DNA from 2 places in the Pseudomonas sp. MYb327 genome. Region 2 is predicted to be linked to the other one. Evidence: predicted binding sites of a transcription regulator. Region 2 holds the regulator's gene; the other holds the start of a gene.
The links. Region 2 encodes FliA, which starts transcription of late flagellar genes. Its sites were predicted from a motif close to CTAAAGTTTNNNNNNNNNNNGCCGNTAA; they were not measured.

Region 1 (3,601 bases), 1.5 Mb from region 2:
GCCGATTTCCTGGGAGCGCTGCCCCAAGGTGTTGATCACCGTCGCCGTGCTGTTCAACGCCCCGGCAATTTGCTCCAGCGACGAAGATGCTTCGTCCATAGAGGTACGACCGATCTGGGTTTGTTGGGCGTTTTCCTGGGCCAGACGCTGGGTGCTGCCCATGTTGTCGGCGATGTTCAGGGAAGTCGCGCTGAACTCTTCCACAGCGCCCGCCATGCTGGTGATTTCGCCGGATTGCTGCTCCATCCCTTCATAAGCGCCGCCTGACAAACCGGACAAGGCCTGGGCGCGGCTATTGACCTCCATCGAAGCGGTACGGATGTGCTCGACCATGGTCGACAACGCCTGGCTCATCTGGTTGAAGGCTCGGGCCAACTGGCCGATTTCATCATTGCTCGACACGCTCAGGCGTACGCTCAAATCACCGGCGCCCAAGGCTTCGGCCTGACGCACCAGATCACCCAGCGGTGCCAATTTGCTGCGCAGCAGCCAGACCGCAGAACCGACCGCGATCAACATCGCCAACAGACTGCCGATGGCCAGCTGAATGCCGACGCTCCAGGTCACAGCGCTGATTTCGGTCTTCGGCATGCTTGCCACCACCGACCACGGCCCGCCTTCGAACGGCACGGCAATGCTGTAGAAGTCTTGCGACGTGTCGCTCCAGAAACTGCCCTTGCCCGGGGTCTTCGCAAGCGCCACAACGGCCGGGACCGCTTGATCCAGCGCCTGCACACCAGCAATCGGGACCAGCCATTTATTTTGCTCATCCAGCAACGCCAGAGAGCCGGTCTGGCCGATGCGGAAGCGCTTGAGGTTTTCGAACTGGGCATTCTGCGCGTCGGTGTAATCGAAACCTACGTACAGCACCGCAAAGACTTTGCCGCTGCTGTCACGCACCGGGGTGTACTGCGACATGTAGAAGCGTTCGAACAACAGGGACCGACCCACGTAACTCTGCCCCGCCATCAATCGGGCGTAGGCCGGATTCGCATGATCGAGCACAGTGCCGATGGCACGACTGCCGTCTTGCTTGGTGACGTTGGTGCTGACCCGGATGAAATCCTCACCGCTGCGCACGAACACCGTGGCCACACCGGCGGTCATCTGCTTGAACTGGTCCACTTCGTTGAAATTGTTGTTCAGCACTTCGCTGCCCAGGTGCAGACCCGGGGTCTGCGTACCCGCGACAGCCACCGGCTCTTCCGGGTGCACACTCAAACCGGCACTGAAGCGCTTTTCAAACAGCCCGGCCAGGCGCTGGGTGCTTTCACGCAGGGTGCCGTGAAAGGTGCTCAATTGATCGGCCAACAACCGGGCCTCACTGGCCAGATGCTCTTCGCGAGTGGCCAGATTGGCCGTGTCCAGCGAGCGCAGGGCGAACAAGGTACTGCCGCTGATGACGATCGCCAGTATCACGGCAAGCGCAAGACCTAGCTGTGAAGCGATCCGGGCACGAGGTTGAGACATGACAGCTCCTGGCCGAGCAACCGGATCATCCTGATCTCAGCGCACACTCAGCATTAATTTTCTAATAATGGGAAAACGTCGAACCTGCACGAAGGTTCCATGTGCAGATATTCGGCGGCTGGCGGGAATACTTGAGCATTTAACCGGGATATGGCTCAAGGCCGCTACTGCGGCGGGTTCATCGTTTCAGCTCAAGCGCTCGACATCGGGCAATTCCATGGCCCTCACTTCGTTTTGCAGGAAGTCGCTAAGGCGGCGCATCCGCTCACCGCCAGGACGGGTTTTCGGCCAGACCAGGTAATATTTCTCACCGCTGGCAACGGCGGTCGGCCACGGCAAACTCAGACGCCCCTGTGCCACATCCTCCGCCACCATCAGCAAATCCCCCATGGACACGCCGTAGCCTCGGGCCGCGGCGATCATCCCCAATTCAAGCGTGTCGAACACCTGCCCACCCTTGAGCGACACCTGCTCGGCCAGCCCCATGCGCTCCAGCCAGTTGCGCCAGTCACGGCGGTCCGGAGTCGGGTGCAGCAGTTCGGTGTTCACCAGACGCGCCACGTCCCAAGGCTGATCGTTCAGCAGATTGGGCGCACCCACCGGGATCAACTCCTCGGGGAACAGGTAACTCGCCTCCCAGTCGGGCGGGAAATGTCCGTTGCTCAACAACACCGCGCAGTCGAACGGCTCATCATTGAAATCCACCGAATCGACATCCATCCAGGCGCTGGTCAATTGCACTTCATTGCCCGGCTGCAAATGACGGAAGCGACTGAGGCGCGCAAGCAGCCAGCGCATGGTCAGGGTCGACGGGGCTTTCATGCGCAGGATGTCGTCTTCGGCGCGCAAGGTATTACAAGCCCGCTCCAGCGCGGTGAAGCCCTCACGAATGCCCGGCAACAACATCCGGGCCGACTCGGTCAGTTGCAGATTGCGGCCACTGCGATGAAACAAGCGGCAGGCAAAATGCTCTTCGAGTGTACGAATATGTCGACTGACCGCACTTTGCGTGATCGACAGCTCTTCGGCGGCGCGCGTGAATGAACTGTGCCGCGCCGCCGCTTCGAATGCGCGAAGGGCATATAAGGGAGGAAGCCGACGTGACATTGGGAAAGTTCCTATAGCGCAATGGCGTCACCCTAGCAGAATCTCGCCAGCATGAGTTTGACTCATGCCACCTATCCTTTTTATCCCTTTGTGCAAACCCCGCAGAGCGCCGAGAATCGACGCTTTCCTGTTCTCTCTGACATTCGAGCGTGATGATCATGCAGCATCCAGCGCGTATTGAACTCTGGGCCATCCTGCGGCTGGCGGGGCCGTTGATTGCCTCGCAGTTGGCGCACATGTTGATGGTCCTCACCGACACTTTGATGATGGCGCGCCTGAGTCCCGAAGCCTTGGCTGGCGGTGGACTCGGCGCGGCGACGTATTCGTTCGTGTCGATTTTCTGCATCGGCGTGATTGCTGCGGTCGGCACATTGGTGGCGATCCGTCAGGGCGCGGGCGACATTGTCGGCGCGACCCGGTTAACCCAGGCCGGACTGTGGCTGGCGTGGTTAATGGCGCTGGTGGCCGGTTTGCTGTTGTGGAATCTGAAACCGGTGTTGCTGCTGTTCGGCCAGACCGAGAGCAACGTGCAATCGGCCGGACAGTTCCTGATCTTCCTGCCGTTCGCCCTGCCCGGCTACCTGAGCTTCATGGCCTTGCGTGGTTTCACCAGCGCCATCGGTCGCGCGACACCGGTGATGGTCATCAGCCTGGGCGGTACGGTGGCCAATTTCCTGCTCAACTATGCGTTGATCACCGGCATGTTCGGCCTGCCTAAGCTCGGTTTGATGGGCATCGGCCTGGTCACGGCGATCGTGGCCAATCTCATGGCACTGGCGCTGGCGTGGCACATTCGTCGGCATCCCGCCTATGACGCCTATCCGCTGCGTAAGGGCCTGTCGCGACCTAACCGGCAATACCTGAAGGAGTTGTGGCGCCTGGGCTTGCCGATCGGCGGCACTTACGCGGTGGAGGTCGGGCTGTTTGCGTTCGCGGCGCTGTGCATGGGCACCATGGGCAGTACGCAACTGGCGGCACATCAGATCGCCCTGCAAATCGTCTCAGTGGCGTTCATGGTCCCGGC
Region 2 (3,601 bases):
GCCAGCGATCCGGCGCTGCGCATGCAGCTCGAAAGCCTGGCCGGTCGTGGCATCAAATCAAAAAATTATCTGGTCCTGGCAACCACCAGCCAGAAACAGGTTCTAACCGCCGCTTATCACAGTTACAAGCGTTGCGGGCTTGCCGGCTGCATTCTGACTAAACTGGATGAAACGGCCAGTCTGGGCGAGGTGTTGAGCCTGGCCATCAGTCATGAATTGCCAGTGGCCTACCTGACCGATGGCCCGCGGATTCCGGATGATTTGCATCTGCCGCGTCGTCATCAGTTGGTTAGCCGCGCCGTCAGCGTGCAAATGCAGGAAGAACCCAGCGAAGAAGCCATGGCTGACATGTTCGCTGACATCTACCACAGTCCGACCAAGCAGGTTGGCTGAGGTAAAAATGAATAGTTTTTGTACCTACATCGATGGTCTGCCATGCATTGTTCCGGTTGAGAACGCGCAGCCAGTAATGTGGCCTCCGTCTATGCAAGACAAGGTAAAGAAATAACATGGGCAGCATGCATCCCGTACAGGTGATCGCGGTGACCGGCGGCAAAGGTGGCGTCGGGAAAACTAACGTGTCAGTGAACTTGTCCCTGGCTTTGGCTGAGCTTGGCCGGCGCGTCATGTTGCTGGACGCCGACCTGGGCCTGGCGAACGTCGACGTTCTGCTGGGACTGACACCCAAACGTACTCTGGCCGACGTGATCGAAGGCCGCTGCGAACTGCGCGACGTGCTGTTGCAAGGACCGGGCGGTATCCGCATCGTTCCGGCGGCTTCCGGCACCCAGAGCATGGTTCACTTGAGCCCGGCGCAACACGCCGGTCTGATCCAGGCTTTCAGCGATATTGGCGACAACCTCGACGTGCTGGTGATCGACACCGCTGCAGGTATTGGTGACTCGGTAGTCAGTTTCGTACGCGCTGCGCAAGAAGTGTTGCTGGTGGTCTGCGACGAGCCGACTTCGATCACTGACGCCTACGCATTGATCAAATTGCTCAACCGCGATTACGGCATGAATCGTTTCCGCGTCCTGGCCAATATGGCCCAGAGCCCGCAGGAAGGCCGTAACCTGTTCGCCAAACTGACCAAGGTCACTGACCGCTTCCTGGACGTCGCCCTGCAATACGTCGGCGCTGTGCCGTACGACGAAAGCGTGCGCAAGGCCGTGCAGAAGCAGCGCGCGGTCTACGAAGCGTTCCCGCGTTCCAAGTGCTCGCTGGCGTTCAAGGCCATCGCCCAAAAGGTCGATACCTGGCCGCTGCCAGCCAACCCGCGCGGGCACCTGGAGTTTTTCGTCGAGCGCCTCGTGCAACAAACGGCAGGACCCGTGCTATGACGGCCAGCGGTTACAACCTCTACAAGAAGTCGGCGCGTGACGCGCAGTACGAGCTGATCGAGCGTTACGCGCCACTGGTCAAACGCATTGCCTACCACTTGCTGGCGCGCCTGCCGGCCAGTGTCCAGGTCGAAGACCTGATTCAGGCCGGGATGATCGGCCTGCTTGAAGTATCAACAAAATACGACGCCAGCAAAGGCGCGAGTTTCGAAACGTACGCGGGCATTCGAATCCGCGGCGCCATGCTCGATGAAGTGCGCAAAGGGGACTGGGCGCCACGTTCGGTCCACCGCAATACCCGGATGGTCAGCGATGCTATTCGCTCGATTGAAGCTAAAACCGGCCGTGACGCTAAAGATCACGAAGTTGCGGCCGAACTCCAATTGAGTCTCGACGATTATTACGGGATTTTGAACGACACCCTCGGCAGCCGATTATTCAGTTTCGACGATCTGTTGCAGGACGGCGAACACGAAGGGCTGCACGAGGATGGCGCGAGTGCTCATCTCGAGCCGTCACGCGACCTGGAAGATGAACGCTTCCAGGCGGCGCTGGCGGACGCGATTGCCAATTTGCCGGAGCGTGAGCGACTGGTGTTGGCGCTGTACTACGACGAAGAGTTGAATCTCAAGGAAATCGGTGAAGTCCTGGGGGTTAGCGAATCTCGGGTCAGCCAGTTACACAGCCAGTGCGCGGCCCGTTTGCGGGGGCGTTTGGGAGAGTGGCGAGCGCGCTGAAGGCAGTGTGGGGGCACTGCGACGTGGCTGGTGGGGTGTTGAACCGCGCCGGTCTCGATCCGTTGTACTCCAGACAGTCATCGAGTGCTTTGCCAGATTGATTGAAATGGCGCGTCCAGGTGCTGGGCGCGTTTTAGTCTGCTTGGAGGTCGAATTGGACAAGAACATGAAAATCCTCATCGTTGATGACTTCTCAACGATGCGGCGGATCATAAAAAACCTGTTGCGTGACCTTGGGTTCACCAACACGGTCGAGGCCGACGATGGCACCACGGCCATTCCGGTGCTCAACAGCGGGAGCATCGACTTTCTGGTGACGGACTGGAACATGCCTGGCATGACCGGTATCGATCTGCTGCGCCACGTGCGTGCCGATGAAAAACTCAAGCACTTGCCAGTGCTGATGGTGACCGCTGAAGCCAAGCGCGAACAGATCATCGAAGCAGCCCAGGCCGGTGTAAACGGCTATGTAGTCAAGCCCTTCACGGCCCAGGCGTTGAAAGAAAAAATCGAGAAGATTTTCGAACGCATCGGTTGAACTGCGCCACGGGGGAGCTATGGGGCATAACGAATCTTCGCAGGGCGATTTTGAATCGACCCTGAAAAAACACGCCGTCGAACTGGTCGCGAGCCTTGAAAAAGGCAGGTTTGGCGATGCTGTGCAATTGATCCATGAGCTCAACCAGACCCGTGACCGCGGCCTGTATCAGGAAGTGGGCAAGCTCACCCGCGAGCTACATAGCGCGATCGTCAATTTCCAGATTGACCCGAACATGCCGCAAGCCGAGGAAGTGTCGCAAATCACCGACGCCACCGAGCGTCTGGGGTATGTGGTCAAGCTGACCGAGGCTGCTGCCAACCGCACCATGGACCTGGTGGAAAACGCCACGCCACTGGTCAACAGCCTGGCTGACGAAGCCCAGGCGTTGAGCACGGATTGGGGACGGTTCATGCGCCGCGAAGTCGGCGCCGAAGAGTTCCGCGAACTGGCTCGGCGAGTCGATGGATTCCTGGCACGCAGCAGCGCAGACAATCGCGCTGTGTCGAGCAACCTCAACGACATTCTGCTCGCCCAGGATTATCAGGACCTCACCGGTCAGGTGATCAAGCGTGTGACCCAACTGGTCACCGAAGTTGAAAGCAACCTGCTCAAGCTCGTGCTCATGGCCAGCCAGGTAGACCGCTTCGCGGGCATCGAACATGACCGTGAAGCGATGCTTGCAGAAAAAGATCCACAAAAACATCTCTCTCAGGGTGAAGGTCCGCAGATTCATGCCGATAAAAGAGAAGACGTTGTGTCCGGTCAGGACGATGTGGACGATTTGCTATCCAGCCTGGGATTTTAGATTTTCAGGTTTTTTAGGTTTTTAGACCTGTTAGGAGCACACCATTAATGAGCTTCGGCGCCGATGAAGAGATCCTTCAGGATTTCCTGGTTGAGGCCGGCGAGATTCTAGAGCAACTGTCCGAGCAACTGGTCGAGCTGGAAAGCCGACCGGATGATGCGGACTTGCTCAATGCAAT

Region 1: the regulator FliA is predicted to act here: its motif matches at 1,579-1,606, upstream of ABVN21_RS24080 (methyl-accepting chemotaxis protein).

Annotation. Positions count from the first base shown of each region.
Region 1 covers NZ_CP159258.1:5,338,213-5,341,813, reverse strand. The annotation lists gene ABVN21_RS24080 (methyl-accepting chemotaxis protein) at 1-1,470, opposite strand, end outside; gene ABVN21_RS24075 (LysR substrate-binding domain-containing protein) at 1,657-2,577, opposite strand; gene ABVN21_RS24070 (NorM family multidrug efflux MATE transporter) at 2,736-3,601, shown strand, end outside.
Region 2 covers NZ_CP159258.1:717,016-720,616, forward strand. The annotation lists gene flhF (flagellar biosynthesis protein FlhF) at 1-393, shown strand, start outside; gene fleN (flagellar synthesis regulator FleN) at 510-1,340, shown strand; gene fliA (RNA polymerase sigma factor FliA) at 1,337-2,077, shown strand; gene ABVN21_RS03225 (chemotaxis response regulator CheY) at 2,244-2,615, shown strand; gene ABVN21_RS03230 (protein phosphatase CheZ) at 2,635-3,423, shown strand; gene ABVN21_RS03235 (chemotaxis protein CheA) at 3,471-3,601, shown strand, end outside.